Regions from separate parts of the Plantibacter sp. CFBP 8775 genome, predicted to be linked through region 1. Evidence: predicted binding sites of a transcription regulator. Region 1 holds the regulator's gene; each other region holds the start of a gene.
What was found. The regulator LexA, encoded in region 1, represses DNA repair genes until DNA is damaged. The targets are predictions, from matches to a motif close to TCGAACANNTGTTCGA.
Positions count from the first base shown of each region.

Region 1 (6,977 bases):
CGGACGGCGTCCTTGAGCGCCTCCGCCGTGTCGGCGTCGAGCGGCAGGGTTATGACCGCCTCCGGGCCGTCGTCGATCCGCACGACGAGTGGGAAGAGCGTTCCCACCTTGTCCTCGGCCAGGGCGTGCGGGTCGCACCGGGTCGGCACGATCCGCAGTTCGATGGACTGCGGACCGCTTGCGGCGTCGACGGTCAAGCTGAGCGGCCAGTCCTGGGGTGGGTCACCGCCGCCGTCGGTCGGCGCCGGTCGCAACAGGACCGTCGACCGCAGCGCGACGAGCTCCAGCCGGCCCGGAGCGCCGGTCGGCACGGCCGTGATCGTCAGGACGGCGACCGTCGTGGCCCCGGCTCCCTCGAGGCGGATCCCGGGTGCGGCCGCCACCTCGGCGATGCGCTGCACCGCCGCCACCGTGCACGTGGCGGCACGGATCCGCGGCAGCGCGTCCGTCGGATCGGGGAGGTCGGCGGCGGACAGGACCGCGCCGTCGTCGAGTCGGAGCAGGAGATCGACCTGCGACTCCCCGTCCCGGGCGTCGCAGTCGATCGGGGGCAGCTCGACGGCGAGGTCCGTGGTCTGTCCAGCGCGGATCGTCGAGGAGCGGTCCCGGACGGTCGTCGCGGTGAACGCCGACCCCGCCAGCTCGAGTCCGACGATCGTGATGTCGTGGTCGCCACGGTTGCCGACCCGGACGATCGCGGCGTCGCTCGCGTACTGGTCCCGGTTCTGACGGAACTCGACCACGAGGTCCTCCGCTGAGGCTGCGCGTGTCGCCGTCGGCACGGGCGAGCCGGCGGTCGTGCACCCGGACAGGGCGATCACCACCGCCACGCAGGACGCGATGACGCGCGAACCGGGTACTCGGCGCTCGTCGCCCCGGTGCCTGGTGCCCACGGTCATGGCATCAGCGTAGGACCGGAGCGCCGCCGGGGGAATGTGTCGCAGGATGACGCTGTCGGACAGATGTCCGTCGCGCGGATCGTCGGGCGTTGCTATCGTCGTGCGCATCGTACCCGCCCTCACCGGCGGATTCGGAGCGACAGCCGAGCCCGGCACCCGCCCACGACACACCAGCGGAACCGCTGCGTGCTGCGTGGTCGCCGGCTCTCGATCCGCTGCCACCGAGACGAGACCTCATGATCACGACGGAGCCCGCCTGTCCCGGGCGCACCCCCTTCTCGTTCGAGCTGTACCCGCCCAAGACGCTCGACGGCGGCCTCGCGCTCGCTCGGACGGTCGAGCACCTGGCCGCCGCCGGGCCGGAGTTCATCTCGGTCACCTTCGGCGCCGGTGGTTCCTCGCGAACGGCGAGCCTGGACGTGCTGCGGAGCATCCGGACGTCGACCTCGGTGGACCCGATGGCCCATCTCACGTGCGTCGGCTCGACGCACGCGCAAGCCAGCCGACTCATCAAGGACTTCCTCGATGCCGGGGTGCACAGTTTCCTCGCCCTTCGCGGCGACCCGCCCGCCGGAGCCGTCGAGGGGGACGCCTTCCTCGGTGATCTGGGGAGTGCCGCGGAACTCGTGCAGCTCATCGGCCGGGTCAGTGCCGAGCACGAGCCCTACGCCGAGGGGTCGCTGGTCGGTCTGCCGGGCGCGGTGCAGCTCGGGCGACGCCATCGGCCGCGGATCGCGGTCGCCGCGTTCCCCAACGGTCACCCGCGCTCACGGTCGACGACGCAGGACCTCGACACCCTGTTGGCCAAGCAGGCGGCGGGGGCGACGCTCGCCATCACCCAGCTCTTCTTCCATGCCGACGACTACCTCGCCTTCGCCGAACGTGCGAGACGTCACGGCGTCACCATGCCCATCCTGCCGGGCGTGATGCCCATCACGAGTCCGGCGCGGTTGCGTCGGGTGCTCGAGCTGAGTGGCGAGGCGCTCCCGAGCGACCTGGCCATCGCGCTCGAGGTCGAGCCGGATGAAGCGGGACGGATCGACATCGGCATCGACTACTCCGCCCGACTCATCCGCGACGTCGTCGCGGGCGGCGCGCCGGGCGTCCACCTCTACGCCTTCAACCAGCATCGGACGGTGCTCGACGTGTTGCACCGTGCCGGCATCCCCGTGCAAGGCGACCGACCGGTCCGTCATCCCATCCCCGATCCACTCACCAGCAAGGACGCACGATGAACCCCACCTCCGCATTCCCCGTCGGCACCATCCTCGGCTACCCGCGCATCGGGCCGAACCGGGAGCTGAAGCGCGCCGTCGAGTCCTTCTGGGCCGGCCGGATCGACGCCGAAGCGCTCGAGCGGACGGCCTCCGAGCTGCGCGCCGCCACGCGTGCCCGCCTCGCGGGGCTCGGCCTCGACCCGACGAACGCCGCGATCCCCGAGAGCTTCTCGTTCTACGACCAGGTCCTGGATGCCGCGCTCACCGTCGGCGCCGTCCCGGAGCGCTTCTCGTCGCTCGTCGGGGCCGACGGTCGGGTCGACCTCGCCGGGGCGTTCACGATCGCTCGTGGCGCCGGCGACCTCGCCCCGCTCGAGATGACGAAGTGGTTCGACTCGAACTACCACTACCTCGTCCCGGAGATCGGCGAGTCGACGCCGTTCGCGCTCTCCGACGACCGAGTGGTCGAGCAGTTCCGCGAGGGCCTCGCCGAGGGGTACGTGACGCGGCCGGTCATCGTGGGCCCCGTGACGTTCCTGCTGCTGTCCAAGGCGGCCGAGGGGGCCTCAGCGGGATTCGCCCCGATCGATCGACTGGAGGCGTTGCTGCCCGTCTACGCGGAACTCCTCCAGCGCCTCGCCGCTGCCGGCGCGCCCTGGGTGCAGCTCGACGAACCCGCACTCGTTTCGGAGACGTTCGACGTGCCGAGGTCGACGGTCCTCGCGGCGCTCGAACGATCGACGGCCGTCCTGTCCGCCGTGTCCGACCGTCCGTCGATCTTCGTCGCGGCTCCCTACGGCGCCTTGGGCGACGCCCTCCCGGTGCTGGCCGACTCGGGGGTCGAGGCTGTCGGTGTCGACCTCGTCCGAGGAGGCCTGCCGGACTCGTCTCCCGGACTCGCCACGAAGACCGTCGTCGCGGGAGTGATCGACGGCCACAACGTGTGGCGCGGCGACCTCGTGGCCGCGGCCGACCTGCTCGCGAGCGCGGCGGAGCGCTTCCCTCAGCTCGCGGTGTCCACCTCGACGTCGCTCCTGCACGTCCCGCACGACGTGTCGGTGGAGACGAAGCTCGACCCCCGTCTCCGGAGCTGGCTCGCATTCGCCGACCAGAAGGTGGATCAGATCGCGGTCCTCGCACGCGGTCTCACCCAAGGGCGTGCGTCCATCGCGGCCGAGCTCACCGCAGCGTCGGCCGCGCTCGACGATCGGCTGGCCGCGCCCGGGGTCGTCGATGCCGCCATCCGCGCACGGGCAGCAGCGCTCGCACCAGAGGACTTCACCCGAGACGACTACCAGGAGCGCGCCACGGCGCAGGAGCAGGCGCTCGGCCTGCCGTTCTTCCCGACGACGACGATCGGCTCCTTCCCGCAGACCGGCGACATCCGTCGTGCCCGTGCGCAGCGGGTCGCCGGGACGCTCGACGAGGAGGCCTACGTCGCGACGATGCGCGCGGAGATCGGGCGCGTCGTGGCGCTGCAGGAGGACCTCGGCATCGACGTCGTCGTCCACGGTGAGCCCGAGCGCAACGACATGGTCCAGTACTTCGCCGAGCACCTCGACGGGTTCGCCGTGACGGAGCACGGGTGGGTGCAGTCCTACGGTTCGCGATGCACCCGTCCGTCGATCCTGTGGGGTGACGTCTCGCGGCCGGCGCCGATCACGGTCGAGTGGTCGGCCTACACGCAGTCGTTGACCACCAAGCCGGTGAAGGGCATGCTCACGGGCCCGGTGACGATCCTCGCCTGGTCGTTCGTGCGCGACGACCAACCGCTCGCCGAGACGGCGAACCAGGTCGCCCTCGCCCTGCGTGACGAGATCGCCGACCTGGAGCGGGCCGGCATCCGCATCATCCAGGTCGACGAACCCGCACTCCGCGAGCTGCTGCCGCTCCGGCGGGCCGACCAGGGGCGGTACCTCGACTGGTCGGTGGGCTCCTTCCGGCTGGCGACCGCGGGCGTGCGCGTCGAGACGCAGATCCACACCCACCTCTGCTACTCCGAGTTCGGGGTGGTGATCGACGCGATCCGGCGTCTGGACGCCGACGTGACGAGCATCGAGGCGGCACGGTCTCGGATGGAGGTCGTGTCCGACATCCGGGCGAGTGGTTTCGACCACGGCATCGGCCCGGGCGTCTACGACATCCACTCGCCTCGGGTGCCGAGCGTCGCGGAGGTGACCGCGTTGCTCGAGATCGCGCTGGAGGGGATCCCGCAGCGACAGGTCTGGGTGAACCCGGACTGCGGACTCAAGACGCGAGGGTACGAGGAGACGGTCGCCTCCCTCGCCAACATCGTCGAGGCCACGCGTGCGGTCCGCGCACGGGTCGGTGCGACCGGCTGACGTCGTCGGTCCGGTACGGACGAGGGCCGGGACGATCCACGGATCGTCCCGGCCCTCGTCGGTGTCGCGGAGTGGTCCGGTCGGTCAGACCGTCCGGAGCACGGCGACGACCTTGCCGAGGACCTCGGCGTGGTCGCCGAGGATCGGTTCGAAGGCCGAGTTCCGGGGGAGCAGCCAGGTGTGACCGTCGCGCTGGCGGAACACCTTCACGGTCGCCTCCTCGTCGAGCATCGCCGCGACGATCTCGCCGTTCTCGGCGGTCTTCTGCTCGCGGATGACGACCCAGTCGCCGTCGCAGATCGCGGCGTCGACCATCGAGTCGCCGACGACCTTCAGCATGAACAGACTGCCCTTGCCGACCAGCTGACGCGGCAGGGGGAAGATCTCCTCGACCTGCTGCTCGGCCGTGATCGGGATGCCGGCGGCGATGCGACCGACGAGCGGGACCATGGCGGCGTCGCCGACCGGGGGAGCGGAGTCGGGATCGCTCCCCTCGACGGCGCTCGGCAGGTCGATGAGCACCTCGATGGCGCGGGGACGGTTGGGATCGCGTCGGAGGTATCCGCTGAGTTCGAGCTGTCCGAGTTGGTGCGTGACACTCGACAGGGAGGCGAGCCCGACGGCGTCGCCGATCTCGCGCATGCTCGGCGGATATCCGCGCTGTGAGACCGAACGCTGGATGACGTCGAGGATCGCCAGCTGCTTGTCGCTCAGGCTCTTCCGTCGCCGGGTGCCGCCGATCTGGCGCTCCCGGGCTCCGTCGCCCGCCGTGTTCGCTGCCATCTTCGCTCCTGCCCTGATCGGCTGTCGGTGACCGATGTCGGTGGGTGGTGGTGTACTGCTTCCAACACTCGAAACTGTATCCGCACCAGCTCGTCCAGACAAACATCTGTTCGAGCGTGTCGCCGATCCCGCGCGTCTCAGGTACGAAGACAGGGTTGAGTATTCGAACAATCGAAGATATATTCGGAACACAGGTTCGTATCCGGCACTCCTGGTCGAGTGTCGGGTACGAGTCCTCATCACATGATGAGCACACTCTTGGAGGGTTGACATGAGCGCAGCACTGATCGGGTCCCACCGGGCGCTTCCCGCACGGACGGCGCAGACACCGGCGTCAGACGCACCGTCCACACGCCGACTCCGCCTGACGAAGCGCGGCCGCGTCGTCTTCACCACGCTCGCCGCCATCCCGCTGGTCATCGGCGTCGCGGTCGTCGGACTCTCCGCAGGCGGTGCCGCGGCCAACACAGCGGCGGCGGGAGCCACGTTCACGTACATCACGGTCGACCCGGGCGAGTCGCTCTGGCAGCTGGCCGAGTCCATCGCGCCCGACGCCGACCCGCGCGACGTCATCGCCGAGATCATGAACCTCAACCAGCTCAGCACCGCCGGTGTCGAGCCCGGGCAGCGCCTGGCGATCCCGCAGCGGTACGCGGCCGAGTAGGCCGACAATCGGCGGGTCACTCCGCGCTGGTTCTCAGCTATCGTCGATGGCGCGGTGCAACGACGCCCGCAGCATCGTCGGAGGCAAGCATGAGTACAGACGATCGGAGCCGCTCGCTGCTCCGGAAGAAGCCGATCGCGGAGATCGAGGATGAGACCTCCGGTTCGAAGCTGTTCAAGAGCCTCGGGCTCTGGCAACTCACGGCCATCGGGGTCGGTGGCATCATCGGGGTGGGGATCTTCTCCCTCGCCGGACTCGTCGCTCATGGGAGCGAGACCTCGCCCGCTGTCGGGCCAGCCGTCCTCTTCTCGTTCCTGATCGCGGGTCTCGCCTCCGCGGCCGCGGCGTTGTCGTACGCGGAGTTCGCCGGCATGATCCCGAGAGCCGGGTCCGCCTACACCTACGGGTATGTGGCGCTCGGCGAGATCATCGGCTGGTTCATCGGCTGGGACCTGTTGCTCGAGTACATCGCGATCGTCGCGGTGGTCGCGATCGGGATCTCCGGCTACTTCGACGCCTTCCTGTCCGGCATCGGGATCCACATGCCGGCCTGGATGACCTCGACCGCCGACGAGGGGAAGGGCGGCCTCGTCAATCTCCCCGCCATCTTCGTCTGTCTCTTCGTGACCTTCATCCTGAGTCGCGGGACGAAGGCCTTCGGTCGATTCGAGCTCATCGCGGTCGGCATCAAGGTCCTGCTCATCCTGTTCATCATCGGCCTCGGGGTCTTCTACATCGACGGGGAGAACTACGATCCGTTCCTCCCCAGCGGTTTCGGGCCGGTGTTCGCCGGTGCCGCGACGGTCTTCTTCGCGGTCTTCGGATACGACGCGATGAGTACGGCGGCCGAGGAGGCGAAAGACGGCAAGAAGCACATGCCGAAGGCGATCATCCTCTCCCTCATCGTCGCCATGCTCCTGTACGTCGCGGCCACCCTCGTGCTGACCGGCATGCAGAACTACACCGACATCGACCCCACCGCCGGGTTCGCATCGGCGTTCCAGAGCGTCGGCCTGCCCGTGGTGGCGACGATCATCTCCGTGTTCGCCGTCCTGTCGATCCTCACCGTGAT
Region 1 covers NZ_JACYNV010000002.1:33,426-40,402, reverse strand. The annotation lists gene IFR14_RS12810 (hypothetical protein) at 1-899, opposite strand, end outside; gene IFR14_RS12805 (methylenetetrahydrofolate reductase) at 1,136-2,134, shown strand; gene metE (5-methyltetrahydropteroyltriglutamate--homocysteine S-methyltransferase) at 2,131-4,458, shown strand; gene lexA (transcriptional repressor LexA) at 4,543-5,241, opposite strand; gene IFR14_RS12790 (LysM peptidoglycan-binding domain-containing protein) at 5,513-5,905, shown strand; gene IFR14_RS12785 (amino acid permease) at 5,995-6,977, shown strand, end outside.

Region 2 (6,977 bases), on a different contig from region 1:
AGCTGGTCATGTGGTGGAACTTCGTCGGTCGCAGCCACGAGGACATCGAGTCCGCCCGGGAGGACTGGGAGGCGGGGTCGCCGCGCTTCGGGTCGGTCGCCGGCCACGGCACGGACCGCATCCCGGCGCCGCCCTTGCCGAACGTCCGTCTGACCCCGCGCCGACGCTCGATCTGATCGCCCGGACGAGGCGCTCGGGACCCCGTTCCGAGCGGTGTCCGTCGGCGTCTCGACGGGCTGATAAAGGATAGGCTGTCCTCAGGAGATCGGCTGCTCGTGAAGGTGGGCTCATGCAACGTCTGAGTACGCGACTGCTGCTGACCTGCGCCGCGATCGGCGTCGGGGGCGGCCTCGTCTTCGTCGTCTCCGGGTACGTCGGCGGCACGATCTCCGCGACCGCCCCCGTGCTCTACGGCCTCATCATCGGCGTCTACTTCCTGCCGGGCGTCGTCTCACAGGCGCTCCTCCGACGTGGTGGCGTGGCCCTCATGACCGGGCTCACCGCCGGGCTCGTCTCCGCGGCGTTCAGCCCGCAGTGGTTCTTCCGCTACTTCGGCACCGGACTCGCGATCGGGCTCCTGCAGGAGGTCCCCTTCGCCGTGTCGCGCTACCGCGTCTGGAAGGCCTGGGTGTTCTACCTGGCAGCCGGCATCGCGGGACTCGTCTTCGGCGGCTCCGTGCTCGTCGTCCTCGGGATCGAGCACTTCGCGCCCCTCGCCCAGACGGTTTACATCGCGCTCTTCGTCCTCAGCCCGATCGCCTTCACCGCGCTCGGAAGAGCGGTCGCAGCGGCGCTCGCGAGAGCCGGTGTGGGGCGGTCCATCGCGAAACCCCTGCAGCGCGACCGCGGCTCGGCCGGCACGCGGGCCTGAGTGGACCCCGTACCGCCGACGCAGCCCGCCACCGTCGTCCGGCGGGTGCGCATCCGTCACGACGAGCGCGAAGAGTGGACCCCGGACGACGTGTCGTTGCAGGTCACACCCGGTGAGGTGGTCCTCCTGCTCGGGCCGAGCGGCTCGGGGAAGTCGACGCTCGCCCTGGCCCTCAACGGCCTCGTCCCCCACGCCGTCCCGGCCGAGTTCGAGGGTGCTGTGATCACCGGCGGGCTCGACACGGCCACCTCCACGGTCGCGCAGTTGAGCGAGCACGTGGCGATGGTGTTCCAGGACCCCGACGCGCAGATCGTCACCGGAACGGTCCTCGACGAGGTGTGCTTCGGCCCGGAGAACCTCCTGCTCCCGGTCGAGGAGGTGCTGTCCCGCGCCGAACGCGCGCTCCGGCAGGTCGGGCTCTGGGAGCGCCGGGCCGAGAACCCCGACCGACTCTCAGGCGGAGGCCGACAGCGACTCGCGATCGCCTGCGCCCTGGCCATGGGGAGCGACCTCCTCGTCCTCGACGAGCCGACGGCGAACCTCGATCCGGCCGGGATCGAGGAGGTCTACGCAGCCCTCCGCTCACTCGTCTCCGGACCCGAGGGCACCGGGAAGCGGCACGCGATCCTGCTCGTCGAGCACAACCTCGACGCCGCCATCGACCTCGTCGACCGGGTCGTCGTGCTCGATCGCGACGGGCGGCTCGCCTTCGACGGCCCGACCCGCGACGTCCTGCTCGGCCACCTCGACGAGCTGCTCGCGATGGGCGTCTGGCTCCCGGTCGCGACGCTCGCGGCCCTGCGACTGCGGTCGGCCGGTGTCGCGTTGCCGGACCTCCCTCTGACACCTGCCGAGCTGACCGCCGCACTCGACGCGACCGCACTGCCGACGCTGCCGACAGCACCCGCCGCCCCGGCCACCGCCGAGTCGTCGGTGGCGGTCCGCGTCGACCGGCTCAGCGTCGAACGCGGTCGCGGCCGCCGGCGCACCCCGATCCTCCACGAGGTGAGCCTCGAGGTCGAGACAGGCGACTTCCTCGCGGTGATCGGGACGAACGGTGCCGGCAAGACGACCCTGCTCCAGGCGATCGCCGGGGTGGTCCGGCCTCCCCGCGGGCGCGTCGACGTCGGCGGAATCGACCCGGGGCGCAGCGACGTCCGGACGATCGCGGCGCACATCGGCTTCGTCTTCCAGAACCCCGAGCATCAGTTCATCACGCACACCGTCCACGACGAACTCGCGCACGGTCTGCGGATCCGGGGCGTCGACGACACCGAGATCGAGCGGCGCGTCGACGACCTGCTGCGGCGGTTCGGCCTGGCATCCGCCCGCGACGTGCATCCGTTCCTCCTCTCCGGCGGCCAGAAGCGCCGACTGTCCGTCGGGAGCGCCCTCATCGCCGGAGCTCCGGTGCTCGCGCTCGACGAACCGACCTTCGGTCAGGACCGGGCGCGGGCGAACGAGCTCCTGGACCTCCTCGCCGGACTCAACGCGCAGGGCACCACAGTCCTCGTCGTGACCCACGACCTCCAACTCGTCGCCGATCACGCGAGTCACGTCGCGGTGATGGCCGGCGGTCGCCTACTCGCCCACGACACGACCGCCGCGGTCCTCGGCGACGACGAGCTCCTGCACCGCGCGGGGCTCCGGCCACCACCGCTCGCCCAGGCGATGCGCTCGCTGGCGAACCACCCCGACTGGCGGCATCTGTCGAGACTCGACGACCTGCCCGGGGCGGCCGCCCGATGAGCGCCTCGACGATCGACCCGTACGCCTCGGGCACGGCACCGGCCGGTCGATTCCTGTACCGGTTGAACCCGCTCGCGAAGCTCGGTGCTCCGCTCCCGGTGATGATCCTGCTCGCGTTCACGAGAGATCCAGTGACGCCGGCGCTCTTCATCGCCCTCGCGGTCGTGGTCATCCTCGTCGGGGCCAGCCTCACGCGGACGGTCGCCCTCCTGCTCTTCGTGGCACTGCCGCTCATCGTCGCGATCATGTCGTTCAGCTTCGGCCTGTGGACCGACCCGAGCCGCGTCGACCAGTCCGTCCTGCTGTTCCAGGTCGGCGACTACCGATTCTTCCTCGGCGCGCTGCTCGTCGGCCTCGCAACGGCACTGCGACTCGCGGCCCTCCTCGTCCTCGCCTGCATCGGCGGCCTCACCTCGACCGGTCCGGAGTTCGTCCGCGCGATGATCCAGCAGCTGCACGTGCCCTACAGGATCGGGTACACGGCGCTCGCCGCCTACCGGTTCGTGCCGCGGTTCGGGCACGAACTGGAGGTGATCCGTTCCGCCCACCGGGTCCGCGGCATGGCCGAGGGTCGCGGACCGATCGCCGCCGTCCGCCGCGCCGGCGGCACCGTCGTGCCGCTGCTGGCCGGCGCCATCCGTCACGCGGAGCGGGTCGCGCTCGCCATGGACTCCCGCGCGTTCGGCGCCCATCCGCAGCGCACGGAGCGGACCCGCATCCCCTTCCGGACCCGCGACTGGTGCTTCATGGTCGCCTTCTGGCTCGTGAGCGCCGCCCTCCTGTGGCGGAGCCTCGCCGCCTGAGCCCATCGGACCGCTTGATGACGTCGCGCGACGGTGTGTGGCCCCAAACGCTGGGACCACACACCGAGAACCTACTTGGCTGAGTCTCCCGGCTTGGAAGGCAGACTGGCCGCGATGATCATGACGGCCATACTGAACGCGATCGCCAATTGACCGGATTGCAGGCCGAGGGGGTCGAGCAGGCCACCCACCACGACGTACGCAGCAAACAGCGCAGACACGAATGCGAGGAAGAAGCGCAGCTGACCGTTGGTCAAGAGGCCAATCCATAGAAGGTCGCTTCGAACGACGCCATAAAAACCGGCCCCATGATCACGCCGAGGGCGGCAACCGCCGTGGCCCTCGTCTGCCACTTCACTCCTTGGTACTGCGTGAGGGTTACGCCGGCGTAGTACACCCGTGCACCGGCGGTTCGACCTGCTTGATCGGCGGCCATTCCGGTCGCTAGGACGGCGCCCACGATCGCCAGTACAAGGGGCGCACCATGGGTTTCGATCGTGTCCGTGGAGAGATCGCTCGGCTCGGCTGCAGCGGCGGTCGAAACCGGACCTCCAGACGAAGACTCGCGTTCAGAGGCCGACGCTGGCCCCGTTTGCGCGAGAACGACGGACGCTGCTGTCAGCCCGACCAAGATGATCTTGAAAGCAGCTCGAGAGCGCACGGGTCGACGGTCGGTCTCGGACTGGATGGATGGATGAACAGCCATTGTTCACACCTCTCTCTATGTGTCTGGAATACTAAAACTTCAGACTCTGACAGTCAATGACGGATGCCAAATGACCGCCTCAATCGAATGTATGTTCTAATGGAGGCATGCGGTGGAGCGGACAGGAACTCGGGGTTGAGACGACGTCGGCGCTGCCGGGCCTCGCGAAGCTGAACAACCTCGTGCGCAGCGTCCAGACGCCCGAGTTCGCCGGGATCACCTTCCACGAGGTGCTCGCGAAGTCCGCACTCAACCGCGTGCCCGGCCAGTCCGTGATGCCGTTCGGATGGACCATCAACCCTTATCGGGGATGCTCGCATGCCTGCGTGTATTGCTTCGCCCGACCGACGCATTCGTACTTGGACCTCGATGCCGGGAAGGACTTCGACTCGCAGCTCATCGTCAAGGTGAACGTCGCCGAGGTCCTCGAGAAGGAGCTCGCGAAAGCGAGCTGGGGCAGGCACCCGGTGGCACTCGGCACGAACACCGACCCGTACCAGCGCGCCGAGGGCAAGTACCGGCTCATGCCGGGGATCATCAACGCCCTCGCCGACTCGGGGACCCCGTTCTCGATCCTGACGAAGGGCACGCTGCTCCGGCGCGACCTGCCGCTGCTCGCCGAGGTCGCTCAGCGGGTGCCGGTCGATCTCGCCATGTCGATCGCGATCTTCGACGACGAGCTGCAGCAGTCGATCGAGCCCGGCACCCCGACGGCGGCGGCCAGACTCGCGACCGTCCGCGCCGCTGCCGACCTCGGCTTCGATGTCGGGGTCTTCATGATGCCGATCCTCCCCTACCTGACCGACACCGTCGACCACCTCGACCTCGCACTGTCGCGCATCCGCGAGGCGGGCGCGAGCACCGTCCTCTTCTCGACCCTGTACGTGAAGGCCGGCGTGAAACCCTGGTTCATGCAGTGGCTGTCGCGGGAGCACCCCGAGCTCGTCGACCGCTACACCTCGATGTACGCCGACGGCGCCTACGCCCCGAAGGAGTACCGGAAGTGGCTGGCCGCGCGCATCCGCCCGATGATCCGCGAGCACGGGCTCGAGCGCGGCACCGAGGACCCCGCCACCGGGGGTGTCCGCTCGTCGGCGCTCGGCATGCTGCGCGACGGGTATGGCGAGCGGGCCGAACTGCGCAAACGCGTCCCCGAGTTCGTCACGACCGGCCTGCAGGTCCAGCCGACCCTGTTCTGACCCGTCCGTTCGCCCATTCTTGGGCGAACGAGACCTCCCTCGCCCAAGAATGGGCGAACGAACCGCGGTCAGGCGTCGGGGATGAGCCGCTTGCTGAGCAGCGCGACCTCGTCGGTGCCGTACCCGAGCGCCTCGTAGAACCCGATCACCCGGTCGTTGCCCGTCCGGACCATGAGGTTGATCTTCGGGCACCCGAGTCCGATGAGCAGGCGCTCGGCCTCGGCCATGAGCTCCCGACCGAGTCCACCGCCCTGCTGGGCCGGTGACACGGCCAGGTAGTGCACCCATCCGCGGTGGCCGTCGTACCCCACCATCGCCGTGCCGATGAGGGCGCCATCGGCATCCACCGCGACGAGGAACAGCTCGGGCTGCGTCGTCGACTTGCGCTCGATGTCCTTCGCCGGGTCGTTCCATGGTCGAGTGAGACCGACGATGCTCCACAGGGCGATGACGGCGTCGGTGTCGGCTGGGGTGAACGGACGGATCTGCATCGCTCCAGTCTTCCGCACCGGTCTCTCGTCCGATGCACAGGCTCGCGCGCGAACGCCGTCGATACAGTTGGTCACCCGAGCATCGACGAACGGACCCGAATGAGCATCGACCCTGGGCTGGAACCGGCCGACGACGAGACCCTGCCGAGCGGCGGGCCCTCGCCGGTCACCATCGAGACCGGCAGCGGCCCCGTCACCGGACTCCGCGCGGGCGGGGTCTCCCGGTTCCTCGGCATTCCGTACGCGGCGGCGCCGTTCGGCGACGACCGGTTCCGGCTCCCCCAGCCCGTCGAACCGTGGGACGAGCCACGCGACGCGACCCGGCCTGGAGCCACCGCACCGCAGGCCCCGTACGCCGGGGCGGTCGGCGAGCTCCTCTCCACCGTCACGGTGCCGGGGAACGAGATCCTCAACGTCAACGTCTGGGCACCGGCCGAGCCGTCGGCCGGACCGCACCCGGTGATGGTCTGGATCCACGGCGGCTCGTTCGTCCACGGCTCCAACGCGCTCGACGCCTACGACGGCACCGCCTTCGCCCGCGACGGCGTCGTGCTGGTGTCCGTCAACTACCGGCTCGGCTCGGAAGGCTTCTCGGTGCTCGACGACGTCCCACTGAACCTCGGCATCGCCGACCAGCTGGCAGCGTTGACCTGGGTCCAGGACGAGATCGAGCACTTCGGCGGCGACCCCGACAACGTCACCGTGTTCGGCGAGTCGGCCGGCGGCAGTTCCGTCGCCACCCTCCTCGCCCATCCGGACGCGGCCTCGGTCATGGCGCGCGCGATCGTCCAGAGCGGCCCGCTCGAATCGCAGACCGCCGAGCGCGCCGGTCGGATCTCGAAGCTCATGGCGAAGGACCTCGGTGTGCCTGCCACGAGGGCGGGGTTCCGACGCATTCCGCCCGAAGGGCTCGTCGCGTCGCAGGAGCGCGTCATGGCCGGCGGCAACCCGCTGAGCGGCGGGCCCGGGTTCGCCGTCGCCACGGACGCGAAGCTCGTTCCGCAGAGCCCGCTCGATGCGCTCCTCGCCGGCCGATCGGCGGACATCCCCCTCCTCATCGGCAGCACCACGGAGGAGTACCGGCTGTGGTTCGTGCCGACCGGTCTGCTCCCGACCATCAAGCGCGTCCACCTCCTGGCCGCCCGGTTGAAGCTCGGC
Region 2 covers NZ_JACYNV010000001.1:1,167,347-1,174,323, reverse strand. The annotation lists gene IFR14_RS05645 (pirin family protein) at 1-176, shown strand, start outside; gene IFR14_RS05640 (ECF transporter S component) at 290-871, shown strand; gene IFR14_RS05635 (ATP-binding cassette domain-containing protein) at 872-2,620, shown strand; gene IFR14_RS05630 (energy-coupling factor transporter transmembrane component T) at 2,617-3,423, shown strand; gene IFR14_RS05625 (hypothetical protein) at 3,495-3,680, opposite strand; gene IFR14_RS05620 (hypothetical protein) at 3,677-4,129, opposite strand; gene IFR14_RS05615 (Rv2578c family radical SAM protein) at 4,237-5,328, shown strand; gene IFR14_RS05610 (GNAT family acetyltransferase) at 5,397-5,819, opposite strand; gene IFR14_RS05605 (carboxylesterase/lipase family protein) at 5,919-6,977, shown strand, end outside.
Region 2: IFR14_RS05615 (Rv2578c family radical SAM protein) is a predicted target of LexA. The motif match lies at 4,213-4,228, and genes of this name have one in related genera.

Region 3 (6,977 bases), on a different contig from region 1:
TTCACCTTCACGGTGACGACTGCTGCGCCGCTCGCTCTCACCTCCAGCACAGTGTGGCCGGCGGCGCTCGCATCGGCGGCGCTCGGGTACGACAGCTGAGCCTGGTAGATCGGATCAGGGAACCCGTAGCGACGGAGTTTCTCGACGCGGACGTCCTCGGCGAGTGGAATGTGCATCGTGGTGCGCACCTGCTCCCGCAGCTCCTGCTGGCAGACCGAATCCACGCCTGCGTAGCCGCAGACGGACACGTCGCCTTCGAGGAACGAGCTGTAGCTGCCCTGAAACGACCCCAGTAGCGCGACGACGAGGACGATGAAGCCGGACATACAACCGACGGCTACCCCGAGCGTTCCCAGCACCTGACGCACGGTCCGTGGTTTACGAGACCATCCGTCGTCTGATTCCGCGAGAAGATCATCGATCGTCATGCGCCCACACCCCTGCGTTGCATGACGCAAGGCTAGCGGTCGAAGGCTCCGCGACAGCCGTTGGTCCTCCCGCATGGGCTAGCCGGGAGCAGCCAGACCTGATGCTCGGGAGCGGTCGCGCGCGAGCCGGACAAGGTCTCGCTGAACCTACTGCTCGTGCACGATCCGAACGCGCGTGACCGAGAAACCGGCCCGATCGAAGGCGCCGCGCATCGGAGTGTTCGCGGCATCCGTGGTGCCGACGATCCGGTCCTGCCCCGACCCGTGGTGCACGTGGACCATCTCCGCCAGGAGGTCGTGCACGTACCCGTGTCCGCGGTGCTCGGGCAACACGCCCAGATAGCTGATGCTCGCGTCGTACGCCGTCCTCGTCGGGATGATGAACCCGACCATCGTCCCGTCGAGCAGCTCTGCGACCCGCCAGGCGTCCCGTTCGCCGGGGAGCGAACGGTAGAACGCCAGGTCGTCGTCCGCGAGCGCCTCGAGTCCTTCGCGCGCGACCATGTCCTGCGTGTGCGCATCGAGCGTGCCGGTCGCGACCAGGGCGAACAGCTCGTGGAACGTGTCGTCCGGGGCGGCGACGAAACGGAGCCGCTGCGATCGTGCCGGCACGGGATCGGAGCTGGACCTCGCGAAACTGACCCGCTCGGTCGTGCGCGAGAACCCGCCCGCGCGTGCAGCCTCATGGCGCCACCGCACCGCCTCCACACTCGCAGCGTCATCTGCCCACGCAGGGGAGACGTCGACGTTGAACTCCAGTGCGGGTCCCGCGCCGAAGGCGTCTAGTCCGGCACGGATGAGCGCGGCACCGACACGTTCGGGCTCCGCGACTTCGACCGTGCTGGTGAGGCAGTCGAGCGTGGCGGGCCGGTTGGCATCCGCCTTGCCCCACCAGAGTGCTCGTGCCACCGGGCGACCGTCCTGCTCGGCGATCCACGACCATTCCGGCCGATAGTTCCGACTCGCGAGTTCGGCGGTGAGTCGTTCCGAGTCAATCCAGGCGACGGGTTCGTCGCAGCTCCACGCTTGCAGGAGGGGGACGTCGTCCAGGGCGGCTCGTCGGATGGTGAAGTCGTCGCGGGTGTCGGTCATCGGTTCCAGCTTGGACAGGGTCGACTCGTTTGTCCAGGTTCTGCCTGAACACCGGAGCGGCGTCGTAGGCGGTGGAGCGCACGGCGGAGGCCCCGGCCTAGTCGATGGTGTGGCCGCCGTTGACGGTGATCCGCTGCCCGGTGATGAAGCCGGCCCGGTCCGAGGCGAGGAAGGCGACGGTCTCCGCGATGTCGTCGATGGTGCCCATCCGCCCCATCGGCACCTCGGCCAGGTAGGCGGCGATCTCCTGCGGCGAGGCATCGGCGTGGCGCTCGACGGGGATCCACCCGGGTGCAACCAGGTTCACGGTGATCCCGGACGGTCCGAGCTCCCGAGCCCATGAGCGGGTGAGGCCGAGCTGCGCCCCCTTCGCCGCGACGTAGGCGGACATCCCCGGCAGGGCCCGCTCGAACATATCGGAGCCGATCTGGATGATCCGGCCGTATCGGTGCTCGCGCATGTGTGGGACAGCCGCCCGCACCAGCAGCGTCGGGCTCTTCACGAAGAAGTCCAACTGGGCGAGGTGGTCGTCCCAGTCGAGGTCGTCGATCGCCACCGCCGGTTGCGGCCCGGTGGCGTTGGCGACCAGGACCGCGATCGGACCCGCGGTTCCCGTGACGCGTTCGACGAGTGAGGCGACGGCTTCCTCGTCCGTCACGTCCGCGCTGAACGCTTCGGCGGCACCGCCGGCCTGACGGATGGACTCGACGACCTCCGCAGCCTGGTCCGCCCCAGAGCGGAAGTTCACGGCGACGAAGTACCCCTCGGCCCCGAGTCGCCGGGCGATCCCCGCGCCGAGGCCTCTGGAAGCACCGGTCACCAATGCGACCCGTTGTCCTGCGAACGCGAGAGACGTCATGCTGTTCCTCTCCTGGTGGTGAGCTGCCGACCGGGTTCCCGGCCTCGCCGAGCCTGGCCTTTCCGAGGATACCCGTCGCGTCCAGGCGGCCTTCGAGCCGCCCCTCACCCGATTTGTGCGGCCGCGTCGTGGAGACACGCGATGAACGCTTCGTGGACCGGGCTGTCGTCCGCCCGTTCCTGACGAGCGGCCAGCAGGCGTGTCGTCGGCGACCCGGCGAGCGGCACGACGACGATCGACGGCGGCACCAGCTGCCGCACCGACTCGGGCAGGATCGTCGTACCCACGCCGGCCGCGACGAACCCGAGTGCGGTCTCCTGATGGACGACCTCCTCGACCACCTGCGTCCGACTCGACGTGCCGAGGACCTCCGCGACGCGGTCCACGAATCCTGGCATGAGCGCCCGCGGGTAGGAGATCATCGGGACGTCCATGAGCTCCTCCGCGGTGACCTTGGGTCGGCCCGCCAGTGCATGACCGACCGGGAGGCACGCCACGAGACGCTCCTCGAAGACGACCTCCGTGGTGAGCGCTGGAGAGCTGTCGGATGGCGTCTGCGGGACCTCGTCACGGACGATCCCGACGTCGAGCGTGCCGTCGCGGAGCCGGTCGAACTGTTCTCCTGAGGTCAACGGCACCAGGCGTAGCGTCACCCCGGGGCGGCTCGCCCGGAACAGCTGCACGACACCGGGGAGGACCGTGTAGTTGGCCGAACTCACGAACCCCGCGGTGAGCTCCCCGGCGAGACCGTCGACGAAGTCGCGCATCTCACCCCGGACCGTGTCGAGCTCCTCGACGATGTGTCTCGCCCGCGCCTGGAGATGTCGTCCAGCGGGGGTCAGCGCCACCCGCCTCGTCGAACGGTCGAACAGTGCGGTGCCGACCTCCTGCTCGAGCCGTGCGACCTGGACGCTCAGCGGTGGCTGCGACATGTGCAGCCGTCGAGCGGCGCGCCCGAAGTGGAGCTCCTCGGCGACGGCGAGGAAGTAGCGCAGCTGGCGGAGCTCCATCCCATCGACGATACGACCCTCGTATTACCGCGCTGTTTCGTCCAGATTGCGAGCGAAACGCTCTCAATCGAGGTTCGAATCGGTATTTGACCAGGACGATCGCGACCGTGTTCGCTGAGGACCACACACCCCGACCTGGAGGACCACCCGTGACCGCAGACGCTTCCCCGAACACCCGGATCGACATGCTCTACCTGAGCGAACCGGAGGTCATCGCCGCCGGCATGAAGGACATGGCCCACTGCATGGAGGTCATGGAGGAGGTGTTGGTGCTCGTCGCGAAGGGTGACTACCGGATGGCCGGCCCGACCGCCAACTCGCACGGAGCACCGATCGGGTTCCCCGCCACTTCACCGTTCCCCGGCATGCCGCTGGACGCCGCCGACCGTCGGTTCATGGCGATGCCCGCCTACCTCGGCGGACGCTTCGACACCGCCGGCGTCAAGTGGTACGGCTCGAACGTCGACAACCGCGAGCGAGGCCTCCCGCGCTCCATCCACCTCATCGTGCTCAACGACAAGGACACCGGTGCGCCCTACGCGATCATGTCCGGCAACCTCGAGAGCGCCTACCGCACCGCTGCCGTGCCGGGAGCCGCCGCGAAGCTCCTGGCGCCGGTGGACGCCAAGTCGCTCGGCATCATCGGGCCCGGCGCCATGAACAAGAGCGCCCTGCACGCCATGACCACCGCCCGTCCCTCGCTCGACACCATCCGCATCCACGGGCGCCGACGGTCGACGTCCGAGGCGTTCGCCGACTACGTCCGCGAGCACTACCCGCAGTTCACGACGATCGAGATCGCCGAGACGGTCGAGGCCGCCGTGCGTGACTCGGACATCGTCTCCGAAGCCGTCACCGGCCTGGTCGGCTCGGAGAACTACCCGTTCATCGACGGCGACTGGATCAAGCCGGGCGCCTTCCTGAGCCTGCCCGCGAACCTGCGCATGGACAAGGAGTACACCCTCTCCGGCAAGGCCCGCCTCATCGCCGACGCGAAGAAGATCTACGAGGCGTGGGCCGAGGAGTACCCGGCGCCGTCACACGAGACCGCGTTCGGGATGATCGGCCTCTACTGGCAGGACCTCATCGGGACCGGCGAACTCGACGAGTCCCGCGTGGTCAACATCGGAGACGTCTTCGACGGGAGCGCCGTCGGGCGCGAGTTCCCCGAGCAGCCGGTGCTCTTCAGCGTCGGTGGGATGGGCGTCGAGGACGTCGCCTGGGCGAAGACGATCTACGAGAACGCCGTCGAGCAGGGGATCGGCACGAAGCTCAACCTCTGGGAAGCCCCAGACCTGGCCTGACCGCCGACCGGCACCGAGCACCGACACCTGTTCCACCCGAACCCGACGCCGCGGCCGTCCGGCCGCTGTGCACCTCGAACGATGGAGTGATTTGTGGACGCTGGAAACGTCGCCTGGATCCTGACGAGCTCGGCGCTCGTCGCCCTCATGATCCCGGCCCTGGCTCTGTTCTACGGCGGGATGGTCTCGTCCCGCCGCATCCTCAACATGATGATCATGTGCTTCGGCGGGGCCAGCCTCGTCGCGCTGCTCTGGGTGGCCTTCGGGTACTCGCTCGTCTTCGGTGACTCCGTCGGCGGGCTCGGACTCATCGGGAACCCGTTCGAGTTCGCAGGGCTCGACCAGGCACTCGTCGACGACCCCGATGCCGGCATTCCCCTCGCACTCTTCGCGGCGTTCCAACTGCTGTTCGCCGGAGTGACGACGGCGCTCGTCGCCGGTGCCGCCGCCGGTCGCATGAAGTACGGCGCGTGGTTGTTGTTCGCCGGGCTCTGGGCGACGCTCGTGTACTTCCCGGTCGCGCACTGGGTGTTCGCCTTCTCGAACGACACGGCGACCGGTGGATGGATCGCGAACACCCTCGGTGCCGTCGACTTCGCGGGCGGGACGGCCGTGCACATGAACGCCGGCGTCGCGGCGCTCGCACTGGCCCTCGTGCTCGGGAAGAGCAAGGACTGGGGCGGCAAGCTCCGTCCCCACAACCGCCCGCTCGTCCTCGTCGGCGCCGGGTTGCTCTGGATCGGTTGGTACGGCTTCAACGCCGGTTCAGCGCTCGCAGCCGGTAATGCGGCGAGCGTCGTGTTCCTCAACACCACCGTCGCCGCCTGTGCCGGGCTCATCGGCTGGTCCATCGTCGATCGACTCCGCCACGGAGCGGTCACGAGCCTCGGCAGCGCATCGGGGATCATCGCCGCCCTCGTGGCGATCACCCCCGCCTGCGGCGCCGTCTCGCCCATCGGTGCGATCATCATCGGGGCCATCGCGGGCGTCGTCTGCTGCCTCGCCATCGAGTGGAAGTTCCGGCTCGGGTTCGATGACTCCCTCGACGTCGTCGGGGTCCACCTCGTCGGGGGCATCATCGGGACGCTCCTCATCGGAGTGTTCGCGACGGATGCGGCTCCGAACGGACGCTCCGGTCTGCTGTACGGCGGCGGATTCGAACTGCTCGGCGTGCAGACGATCGCGACCGTCGCGGTCCTCGCGTACTCGTTCATCGTCACCTGGGTGATCGCGAAGGTGATCCAGATCACGATCGGTCTGCGGATCCCCGAGGAGCACGAGGTCGCCGGGATCGACGAGCACGCCCACGCCGAGCGCGCCTACGAGGACGAAGACCTGGAAGCACGCGCATGACCAGCGTCATCGTCGTCGGAGCCGGGCTCGCCGGTGCCGCGGCGGCCTGGCGCCTGGCCCAGGCCGGGCACGACGTCACCGTCCTCGAGCGGAGTCGCCCGGCCAACGAGTGGGGATCGTCCCACGGATCGGCCCGGATCTTCCGCTACGCCTACCCGGAGGCGTCCTACACCCGTCTCGTCCTCGCGGCGGCATCAGGGTGGGACGAGCTCGGCCTGGAGCACGGGCGTCCACTGATCACGCAGACGGGGGCGCTCGACTTCGGGACGACCCGTCGCCCGGAGCACCTCGCGTCGGTGCTCGCCGAGCACGGCATCGATCACGAGCTGCTGTCGCGAGACGAAGCCAGAGCCCGTTGGGACATCGGCTTCGACACGCCCGCCCTGTGGCATCCGGGAGCCGGCGTGATCGACGCGGAGCAGGCGGTGATGGCGATGCTCGAATCCGCCGTCCGCGCCGGGGCCACGGTCCTGAACGATCAGCCGGTCGAGCGGGTTGAGCGGACTGCCACCGGGTACCGGGTGCTCGGGTATGGGGGGAGGGCGTTCGATGCGGAGCAGGTGGTGGTCGCAGCCGGGGGCTGGCTTCCGGACCTGCTCGGCGACCTCGCGCTGCCGGGAGAGTTCCTCGACGCGTTCCCGGCCCTCGAGGTCAGTCAGGAGCAGGCGTACCACTTCCCGTATCGGGACCGAATCGGCGTCGACGCGGAAGACCCGGCGCGATCCGGAGCCGTGTGGCCCACCTTCATCCACAAGTCCGAGCGGATGCAGGTCTACGGGCTCCCCGGAGGGCGTGACGCCGACTGGCGTGGTCAGAAGGTCGCCGAGTACAACGGCGGCAGGCGCATCCCCTCGGCCGCCGATCATGACGGCGTCGTCGACGACGCCAACCGCCGACGGGTCGTCGCCTACGTCCGCGAGTTCCTCCCGAG
Region 3 covers NZ_JACYNV010000001.1:2,224,679-2,231,655, forward strand. The annotation lists gene IFR14_RS10530 (hypothetical protein) at 1-326, opposite strand, end outside; gene IFR14_RS10535 (GNAT family N-acetyltransferase) at 576-1,520, opposite strand; gene IFR14_RS10540 (SDR family NAD(P)-dependent oxidoreductase) at 1,618-2,379, opposite strand; gene IFR14_RS10545 (LysR family transcriptional regulator) at 2,484-3,389, opposite strand; gene IFR14_RS10550 (tyramine oxidase subunit B) at 3,539-4,693, shown strand; gene IFR14_RS10555 (ammonium transporter) at 4,787-6,046, shown strand; gene IFR14_RS10560 (FAD-dependent oxidoreductase) at 6,043-6,977, shown strand, end outside.
Region 3: IFR14_RS10550 (tyramine oxidase subunit B) is a predicted target of LexA. The motif match lies at 3,464-3,479, and genes of this name have one in related genera.